Regions from separate parts of the Pseudoalteromonas sp. APC 3358 genome, predicted to be linked through region 3. Evidence: predicted binding sites of a transcription regulator. Region 3 holds the regulator's gene; each other region holds the start of a gene.
The links. Region 3 encodes LexA, which represses DNA repair genes until DNA is damaged. Its sites were predicted from a motif close to TACTGTATNNNNATACAGTA; they were not measured.

Region 1 (3,289 bases), on a different contig from region 3:
TACGTGTGTACACTGAAAAAGCAAATGACTCTATAACAATCCCAGATTACTTCTCAAATCGCTTCAATGATAAGTCAAACTTATTACGTGTTGTATCAGCTGTTGTCATTATAGTCTTCTTTACTCTTTACACGTCATCTGGTGTTGTAGCCGGCGGAAAATTGTTTGAAAGCTCATTTGGTCTAAGTTATGAAGTGGGTTTATACATTACAACGGGTGTCGTTGTTTTATACACTTTGTTTGGTGGTTTTTTAGCGGTTAGCTTAACTGATTTCGTGCAAGGTTGTATTATGTTCATCGCACTGATTCTAGTGCCTACTGTTGCATACTCTTTACTCGAACAACCTCTGGAATCTACTTTACATAGTGTAAATCCAGATATGCTTAACTGGATTGGAGCAGGCTCTGCATTAGGTATTATTTCTGCAATGGCATGGGGTTTAGGTTATTTTGGTCAACCACATATCATCGTTCGTTTTATGTCGGTACGTAGTGTTAAGGATATGCCTAAAGCTCGCCGTATTGGTATGACATGGATGATTGTTGCTGCCCTTGGTGCTGTTGGTACTGGTATATTTGGTGCTGCTTATACTTATGAAAATAATATTGTAGTTGAAGATCCTGAAACGATTTTCCTAATTCTTTCTGAGTTATTGTTCCACCCACTTATTGCTGGCTTTTTACTAGCTGCAATTTTGGCTGCTATCATGAGTACTATCTCATCGCAATTGCTAGTAAGCTCAAGTTCATTGACTGAAGATTTATATAAAACATTTTTACGTAAAGATGCTAGCGACTTTGAATTAGTTACTGTTGGTCGAATTAGCGTTGCATTTGTTGCCCTGTTTGCAATTTATTTAGCGTACGATAGAGATAGCTCTATTTTAGACCTAGTAAGTAATGCATGGGCAGGCTTTGGTGCTGCTTTTGGACCACTTGTATTGTTTAGCCTTTATTGGAAACGTATGAATTTTGCTGGCGCCTTATCTGGTATGTTAGTAGGTGCGTTTACAGTGCTTGTTTGGATTTATGGTCCGTTTACTATTAATGGTGAAAGTTTAAGTAGCTTTATGTATGAAATAGTACCTGGCTTTATTTTAGCGAGTATCGCAATTGTTGTTGTTAGCTTAGTAACAAAAGAGCCAGAGCAAAACATCACTGCTTTATTTGATGAAGTAGAAAAAGAGCTTTAAATAGCAATTACTATTCATTTTAAAATGAGTAGTAAGTAATACCAATCCGCGATAATACTTAATCATTTTGCGGTGCTAAACGTGTTGCTACCGGCGTTAAAAAATTATCATTTAGAACAACTAAATATCAAATTTTTTGCCTAGCTATCAACACGTTTTTCCACCCTCAAAATAGATCACTTAATTAAGCGAATTGGTATAATAAAAAAGGGAGCAACTAAGTTGCTCCCTTTTTTATTTAGTTTGTCCCGTCCGAGGAGAGGACAATCTACGAGTTAACTTGCTTTTTTATCGTTGTTATCTTCAATTGATGCAACGTTATCTGACTTTTTACTTTTTGCTGGCGCTTTGGTAACAACTGGATCTTTGCCGCCCTTTAATATGGTCATAAAGTCATCTTTGCTTTTCGCTATTTCTAAAGCAAGTGATTCAATTTGTTGCTCACTAAGCGGTACGTCTACCTTTTCTAGCATTAGCTCAAGTGATTCTGCTATATCGAGCATCTTGTCATAAGCATCAGCTTCTTTTTTGGTAGTAAACGTCATACGCTCGACTCCGTTTCGTTCTACAACATATTTAACAACAACAGCCATGATTTCTCCTGCAAAATTGCTTGGCACCGTGGTTTGTAAAAACCATTAGATTACTGTTTTTATGTACAGTAATGGTTTGGGCGTAAATTTGCAAGCGCGAAGTATTAATTTTTAGGTGTCTTAAATTTGACAAAAAACGGTAACTTTACTTTAGTTAAGCAATCACTTGTTGTACCAGCTGCATTTTCAGGATTTCGGATCATAGTGATAATGCGTTTAGGTACACTTTAAATGATGAGCTTTTCAGTTCCTTACTTTTTGGTTTTCCTGAGCAACATTCAAAATTAAGAAAAGAAGAATAGGGACAAGTTTGATGAAAACGTTAAAAAATTTATTCATAATAAGCTTATTATGCTTACTACCTGCAACTACCGTATATGCACAATTATCGGAAGTAACTAAGCAAATGCCTCAAGTTGAGACAATTAGTATAAATAATGCTGATGCAGATATGCTTGCTAAGCTACCGGGTATAGGTAAGAAAAAAGCGCAGGCAATTGTGGATTACCGTGAAGAAAACGGCGAATTTAAAAGCGTTAGTGATTTATCGCAAGTTAAAGGAATTGGTAAAAAACTATTAGCCAAATTAGAGGGGAAAATTTCACTTTAATAGCAGTAGATAACAATCAGGGCGCTATGCGCCCTGATTAAATTGTTTTAATGCATCGCTTAAGTGTTTTTTAGCAAAGTTGATTTCAATAGGTGTTGTTAAAAGTGGGTAGCAAAGTCCGCCGAGTATCAAAAACGGGATTAATATCCAACCTTTAAATACCGTGAATATTAAAAATAGTGGACTTAGTAATATTAATTTAATAATACGCAGTAACACTTTATCAGTTGGCGATAACATACTTAAAGAAAGTGCTATTACGTCTTGGCGCTTGCGTACTTTTAGATGTTTAAGCTCATCTAATTGGCTTGAAAAAAATGTAAACATATCAAATCGACTTTTTAATTAATAAACGGCCAATAACTATAATAAATAGTGTTAGTGAGAAAATCCCAAATATAATTTCCATCCAAGCAGGCATGCTCAAACCAACAAACTGCCAATCTATATTTCCACAATCCCCGGTCGCCTGAAAAAAGCTAGGTATCCATTCATGTAACGGCATAAACGATGGGAAGTTTGGTTCAAACTCACAGCTAAATGCAAAAGGGTCTGTGGTGGTTTGCATATCAATATGCTCGCGAGCAATTAAATATCCCCAAACACTCGATACACCCCAAATTACATACGCTAATATACGAACTGCTTTGCTCTGTGGTTTAGTAGAACCTACGATTCCTGCGCCTAATAGACCCAGTACGGCTGTACGTTGATATATGCACATTATGCAAGGCGCCAATCCCATTTGGTATTGAAAGAAAAGGGCGGTCACTTCAAGTAAAAAAACGATAGCTGTAAATAAAAGCCACGGGGTACGTTGGGTGGGTAATTGGGCAAGCCAGTTCATAAAAATTCCGCGTTTAAATAAGACGTTAGATTATGACCTAGGATAA
Region 2 (3,289 bases), on a different contig from region 3:
AAATACGCAATATCTTCATGAACACATTGTTCTATTAAATACGGCCAATCTTTAGCGTGCGCTAGGCTAAACTCATTTTGAATAGATACCATACGCGGTAAGTTATGCTCTTTGGCTAAATTTAAAAACTGGCTTATACCCCATGGTGTGTCGTCAGATAAACCACAGTGCTTAATTTTACCTGCTTTAACGCAATCATTAAGACCTTCAAGAATATCAAGCATGCTAGCTTGCTGTTCTTGTGTATTTACATCGGTAAATTTAAGTGTGCCGGGCCACTGTCTGCCAAAGTGCGGGGTAGAACGGTTTGGCCAATGCAGCTGATATAAATCAATGTAGTCAGTTTGCAGGCGCTTAAGTGAGTCGTCCACGGCTTCTATTACTGTTTGACGCGTAATATTGCCACCATCGCGTACCCACGATAAGCCATTGCCTGCTATTTTTGTGGCAAGTACTACATCGCCGCGTTTTTGTTTATTACGCGATAGCCAGTCGCCAATAATTTCCTCGGTTTTACCATAGGTCTCTGGAGAGGGGGGGACTGCGTACATTTCGGCTGTATCAATAAAGTTTACGCCTTGCTCTAGCGCATAGGCTATTTGTTCATCAGCATCGCTTTGAGTATTTTGTTTACCCCAAGTCATACTGCCTAAACATACTCTAGAAACGTTAATACCACTGCTGCCAAGTGGGCTGTATTGCATGAGAGTTCCTTATTGCTCGTCTTGAGAGTAGCTAACTAACGCCGATAAAAGAGGCTCTGCAATGAGGGCTTTTTGGCCTGTTTCAAAATCAAACATGACCACTTTAGAAGTGCCTGTTGTGGTTATAGCCTTTTGTGCATGGCTGTAAACGGTATAATTCATATTAAAGCGGTCTGTTTTTATATCAGAAATAGTAACGCCAACCGTAAGCGTGTCTGGAAAAGTAACTGGGCGTTTATAACGAATGTTATTTTCGCTTATTACCGGACCTACGCCATTAGGGCTTATTGTATCGAACAGATTTATTTTATTTAAGAAGTCGATTCGGGCTATTTCAAAGTAACGTAAATACACTACATTATTTACGTGTTGTAGCGCATCCATATCAGCCCACGCTACGGTGATGTCTGTATGGATAGGGTGCTGATCTTTAAACGTTTGCATTATTTATTGGCCCTTAATTTTAAAGTACTTAGATTATCAACATGGGGTTACGAGCTCAAGGTAATTAATGGCAAGTTTTTTTATAAGATGATTGTACCTATTTAATTTTAGGTCTACAGTTAAATTGCACAGACAAACACAAAAACACACAGAGGTAGAAATATGCAGAACATAATTAACTGGTCCTTAGCTTGTTTGGTTTTTATAGCCTCTTTTACCTGTTACGCAATGGGTAACGAATCAGGCGCTATTATTTTAATGTTAGCGGGTTTTTTTTTCGAGGTTATGTTTTGGTTGCGCGGTTATAAAGAGCAAGAAAGTAATAAGCGCTTTTTTTAATCGCTAACTAGGGCCTGTTGACCTTTCAGGATTAAAATTTGTTCAATCTAGGGGCTATTTAATCGCGGCGCGAGGTTTGTGACCTAGTGGGCTCGATAACTGCTCCTGCATTATTCTACTGGCTTACATCCCTGTAAGAATAAGTAAAAACCGAGCAAAGCTTCCGCGCCCTGCTCACGCCCCTTACCCACATCCATATAGGCAACAAAGAGTAAATTGCCCCTAGGCAGAACCCTTCGGGCAGCGTATGTTTGGCATTTGTGCTACGTTATCGCCTATTTATGGGGAATAACCACACTACATAGGCTCTGCCTTGCCTAAATACCAAACAGTCTGCTGCAAATTTAACCTCGAAAGATAAACAGGCCCTAGGCTTGCTTATCGCATGTGATTCTATAATAATGACTGTATAAATAGCCAGTCGTTATAGTGGTGATGAAAAAATTTATTCACATAGACATGGATTGTTTTTACGCTGCAGTAGAAATGCGAGATAATCCACAACTTGCACATGTACCGCTTGCCATCGGAGGCAATAGCCGACGAGGCGTGCTCTCGACCGCTAACTATATAGCGAGGGAGTATGGCGTGCGATCGGCTATGTCGAACTATCATGCTAAACAATTATGCCCTGATTTAGTTATTGTCCCTGGGCGCATGGCTGTATACAAAGAAGCCTCAAATCAAATACGTGAAGTATTTAACCGCTACACAGACTTAATTGAACCACTCTCTTTAGACGAAGCCTACCTAGATGTAACAGACAGCACCGCTTGTAAAGGCAGCGCCACACTTATTGCACAGCAAATAAGAGCCGATATTTACAATGCCACGGGGCTTACTGCGTCGGCAGGTATTGCACCGATTAAATTTATTGCCAAAATAGCGAGTGACGAAAAAAAGCCTAATGGTCAGTTTGTCGTTTTGCCTCATGAGATCGATGACTTTTTAGCGCAATTACCGCTGGGTAAAATTCCGGGGGTGGGTAAAGTAACGCTCGAAAAGCTAAATTTAAAAGGCTTATATACCGGTAAAGATGTACGCGAAAAAGGTGTGAATTGGATGCAGCAACATGTGGGCAATTTTGGTGTGTCGCTTTACCAAAAATGTGCAGGTGAGTATGTAGGTCATGTCTCTACTAACCGAATTAGAAAGTCATTAAGTGTTGAGCATACTTATGAGTACAACAAAACGAGTTTGCAGGAGTGCCTAGATCAGCTGCCAAAATTGTTAGACGAATTAGTTTTAAGGCTTAATAAACAGCAATTACAAAACCGTATTAATAAGCTGAGTGTTAAAGTGAAGTTTGCAAACTTTGTATCGACTTCAGCCGATCAGACGTATCACGAGCTAAACACAGAAATATTTATTCAACTCCTTACTAAGGCTTATCAACGAGGGTTACAGCAGCCGGTTCGATTACTTGGTATAGGCGTTGGTATTAAAAGCGAGCCAGAGCAAAACTTCCAACTGAGTATTCTCGATTAAGTTGTAAAGCCTGTAACTTCAAGTTGCCATTTATTGGCAAGTTATGTCATTAGCTCATCGCACCTTGCTGGTCTTCAATATTTAAATCGACGATAATAGGGTTTATGTTTTTTAACAGGATCTTATTTATGGCATACCCTCAAGCGGTTAGTGCAAGTCTTGAATGCACGTCTCATGATGCGCTTATTATTATTAGTGATGACTATTCTCAATTACCAAATAACTCATTACGTGATGCTATTTTAGCTCAAGCAAAAGTTGATTCTCGTATTGGTAAACAAGTTACTTTATTGGTGATTGAAAACAAGCGCGTA
Region 3 (3,289 bases):
CCTTGCTTTAGCAGTACAGCGCTTGTCACTTGAGCATCAATAAGTAAGTGTGCTTTAGCATTTGCGGTAATTTGTATTTTAGTTGGCGGCTCAAAAGGCCGGCCTGTTATACCGTTAAAGCTTTGCTGTTCATCTTTATTTATTACTGTAATTATAGGTGTGGTTAAAAAGTTCTCAAAAATTATTTGTGTTGGATTAACCACCTGAGATGCAATATCGTTAAGGGAGGCAACATAATCAGCCTGCGTAAATGGGTTATTAAGAGTACGTGTTGCAAGATGCTCCCCATGAACTTTATCAAGAGGAATAGCGCTCATGACTAAACCGCCTAATAGCCAAGCTAAAATTTGTAATGTGAGCAAATAACCGAGCCATTTATGTAACTTGCGAGCATACTTAAATATTTTTTTATTCATGTTTTAGTCTTATTATTTTTAGAGGCTAGTTTATTACATTAATGGGATTAGTTACTGCGACATTTTGTCGCAGTTTAAACTATAGCTTACTGTAATCATTTAAAAATAAAAAAGATTACACTTAAATTGCTAACATGACTTATTTGTTTAATTGAGCTGAGTGTTTGATATCCAGCTAGCTTTAAACGCTAAAAAATACTTAAAAGCTGCGAAATATCCATATAAAGTGGTTAATAGAGCATAGTTGATTTGGTATAACGGTAAAACTGCGTTAAAGTTTGCAATGAAATTATTAGAGGATAAATACGAAACGATGTCGGAAATTCAATTTTTAAATGTAGATCTTGAGCTTGAATCAAAGCAAGATATTAGTTTGCTAGTGGCAGACTTGAAAAAAGTCGCGACGATTTTACATTATGACAAAGACGAATACCGTCAATTAGCGCGTATTGAAGCAACAGGTGTAGTAAACACGCCTGACAAAGCAATAAACCATATATGTGAGCTTATTGAATCGTGTTCGCGTAACGCGCTAAAGCAATGGTTAAGCTGTTCACGTAGAACGTTTGATATTGGTTTTGAATCAGGCACTTCCCCTAAGTGCTTTAATCAAGCCTTAGATGCAGATACATTACTACGTATATCTGCGATTGGTGCGGGTATGGAAATTACAATTTACCCAATCGAAAAGTAACTACCTTCGCTCTACGACTGCTGCGGTCATTTTTGATACGCAGCACAGCTCATTGCGGCTATTTGTAATTTTTATTTCCCACACTGAACTACGTTTGCCAATATGAAACGCTCTTGCCGTTGCTGTTAAAGTGCCGTTGCGAGATGCTTTTAAATGACTTGCGCTAATTTCCTGCCCCACGCAGTAAAATTTTGTAAAATCGACAACAAAGTTAGCTGCATAGCTGGCAACTGTTTCGGCAAGTACAACGTTAGCACCGCCGTGAACCATTCCCATTGGGTTATGATGCTCAGGAATTGCCGGCATAGTGGCTACTAAGTAATCATCACCAATTTCAGTGACTTCTATTCCCATGGTTTTCATTAATGTTCCTTGGCCATCAATGCCTTGTTCTAACTGCTTGCACAGCTCTAAAGTGATGGGCTGGTACCAAATACTCATAATGACTCCTTTGCTTTTTTAATCATTTATAAACCTAGCTTTAGTTATATCCCTAAAATGTACACAAGTGAAATTACTTTGGCTATTTTAAGGCTTAATTTAAATTTGCGATTTTTATTTAACTGTATATACTCACAGTTAAATGTACTGTATGGAAAACCAGTTGTATGCGACCATTAACGAACCGCCAAGCTCAAATACTCGAACTAATTAAAGTTTTTATTAAAGACACTGGTATGCCTCCTACACGTGCTGAAATAGCGCAAACATTAGGTTTTAAAAGTGCCAATGCTGCTGAAGAACATTTAAAAGCACTTGCTAAAAAAGGCGCAATTAAAATGAAACCAGGTGCAAGCCGTGGTATTCAGTTAATTGAAGAAGAAGAGCCAGAACAATTAGGTTTACCGCTTATAGGGCGTGTTGCTGCTGGTTCACCTATTTTGGCGCAAGAGCACGTTGAAAGTCACTGCAAAATAGATCCATTAATGTTTAAACCGGCTGCAGATTTTTTACTACGCGTTAACGGTATGAGCATGAAAGATATTGGTATTATGGATGGTGATTTACTTGCTGTACATCGTACTCAAACCGCTGAAAACGGGCAAGTTGTTGTTGCCCGCCTAGACGAAGACGTAACTGTAAAACGTCTTGAGAAAGCGGGTCGTAAAGTATTACTTCATGCTGAAAACGACGATTTTGAATCTATTGAAGTAGATCTTGAGAATGAGTCTTTTAATATTGAAGGCTTAGCCGTTGGTGTTATAAGAAACGCTGATTGGATGTGACTTTAAAAATAGCTTTTAAACAAGCAGTTTTATAAATGCGTACTAATTAGTACGCATTTTCTGTTTTAAATTCGCACTAAAAATAGGGCATAAATAGCTCACTGACAATTTAAGCTGTAAACTTTTTTGCACTTATATTTTCCCCCTTCGAATGCGTTAAACCCCTTTGTTTTGCTCATCTTTTGAACTTCCTGTTACCTAGTTGGTTACTGATTTTTTATTAATTACTCAATATCACCTGATTGTTTTTTATACTAAAACTTGCTTGTTGTTCATTTTTTAGCTAATTATTAATGTGCTGAGCTAATAATAACTCACAGCTTTTTAGTTTTGAGAACACACAATATACACAAACACGTTGTTGGCGCAGCAAAACCAATCAATATTAAATGAGATTGACTAAAAAAATAAAAATAACGAATTGGCGTTTAAGCCGTATGCCTCTTCGCTTTGCATTCGCAATAGCATCAAAGGAGCCGTCACATGGGTAAACTGACCTCTACCTTGTGGCTTATATTATGTGTTTTTTCGCACCCAGTTTTGGCTAACAGCCAATACAATATGCGCAAAGGCGTAACCGATATAAGCAATAATGTATATCAGCTGCACATGACCATATTTATAATATGTTGTGTGATTGGGGTGATAGTGTTCGCAATTATGTTTTGGGCACTTATTCATCACCGTAAATCTAAAGGGGCTGTACCTGCCCAATTTCACGAAAGCACTAAAGTAGAAATACTTTGGACTGCAATCCCGTTTGTTATTTTAATTGCTATGGCAGTACCAGCCACTAAAACTCTAATTGCAATGGAAGATGCCAGCAAAGCTGATCTCACTATTAAAATTACAGGCTCGCAATGGAAATGGCATTATGAATATATGGGTGAAGATGTAGAGTTCTACTCTATTTTATCTACCCCGCAAGATGAAATAGCGAATCTTGCAGATAA

Region 1: the regulator LexA is predicted to act here: its motif matches at 1,838-1,857, upstream of QL995_RS04930 (YebG family protein).
Region 2: the regulator LexA is predicted to act here: its motif matches at 1,891-1,910, upstream of dinB (DNA polymerase IV).

Annotation. Positions count from the first base shown of each region.
Region 1 is NZ_JASDCE010000002.1:510,881-514,169, forward strand. Features, by position in the region: gene putP (sodium/proline symporter PutP) at 1-1,193, shown strand, start outside; gene QL995_RS04930 (YebG family protein) at 1,469-1,786, opposite strand; gene QL995_RS04935 (helix-hairpin-helix domain-containing protein) at 2,100-2,396, shown strand; gene QL995_RS04940 (DUF6170 family protein) at 2,421-2,723, opposite strand; gene dsbB (disulfide bond formation protein DsbB) at 2,725-3,243, opposite strand.
Region 2 is NZ_JASDCE010000002.1:232,776-236,064, forward strand. Features, by position in the region: gene QL995_RS03740 (aldo/keto reductase) at 1-704, opposite strand, end outside; gene QL995_RS03745 (thioesterase family protein) at 714-1,148, opposite strand; gene dinB (DNA polymerase IV) at 1,923-2,975, shown strand; gene QL995_RS03755 (leucyl aminopeptidase family protein) at 3,104-3,289, shown strand, end outside.
Region 3 is NZ_JASDCE010000016.1:13,619-16,907, forward strand. Features, by position in the region: gene QL995_RS19080 (membrane protein) at 1-416, opposite strand, end outside; gene QL995_RS19085 (hypothetical protein) at 730-1,110, shown strand; gene QL995_RS19090 (PaaI family thioesterase) at 1,111-1,551, opposite strand; gene lexA (transcriptional repressor LexA) at 1,719-2,336, shown strand; gene coxB (cytochrome c oxidase subunit II) at 2,820-3,289, shown strand, end outside.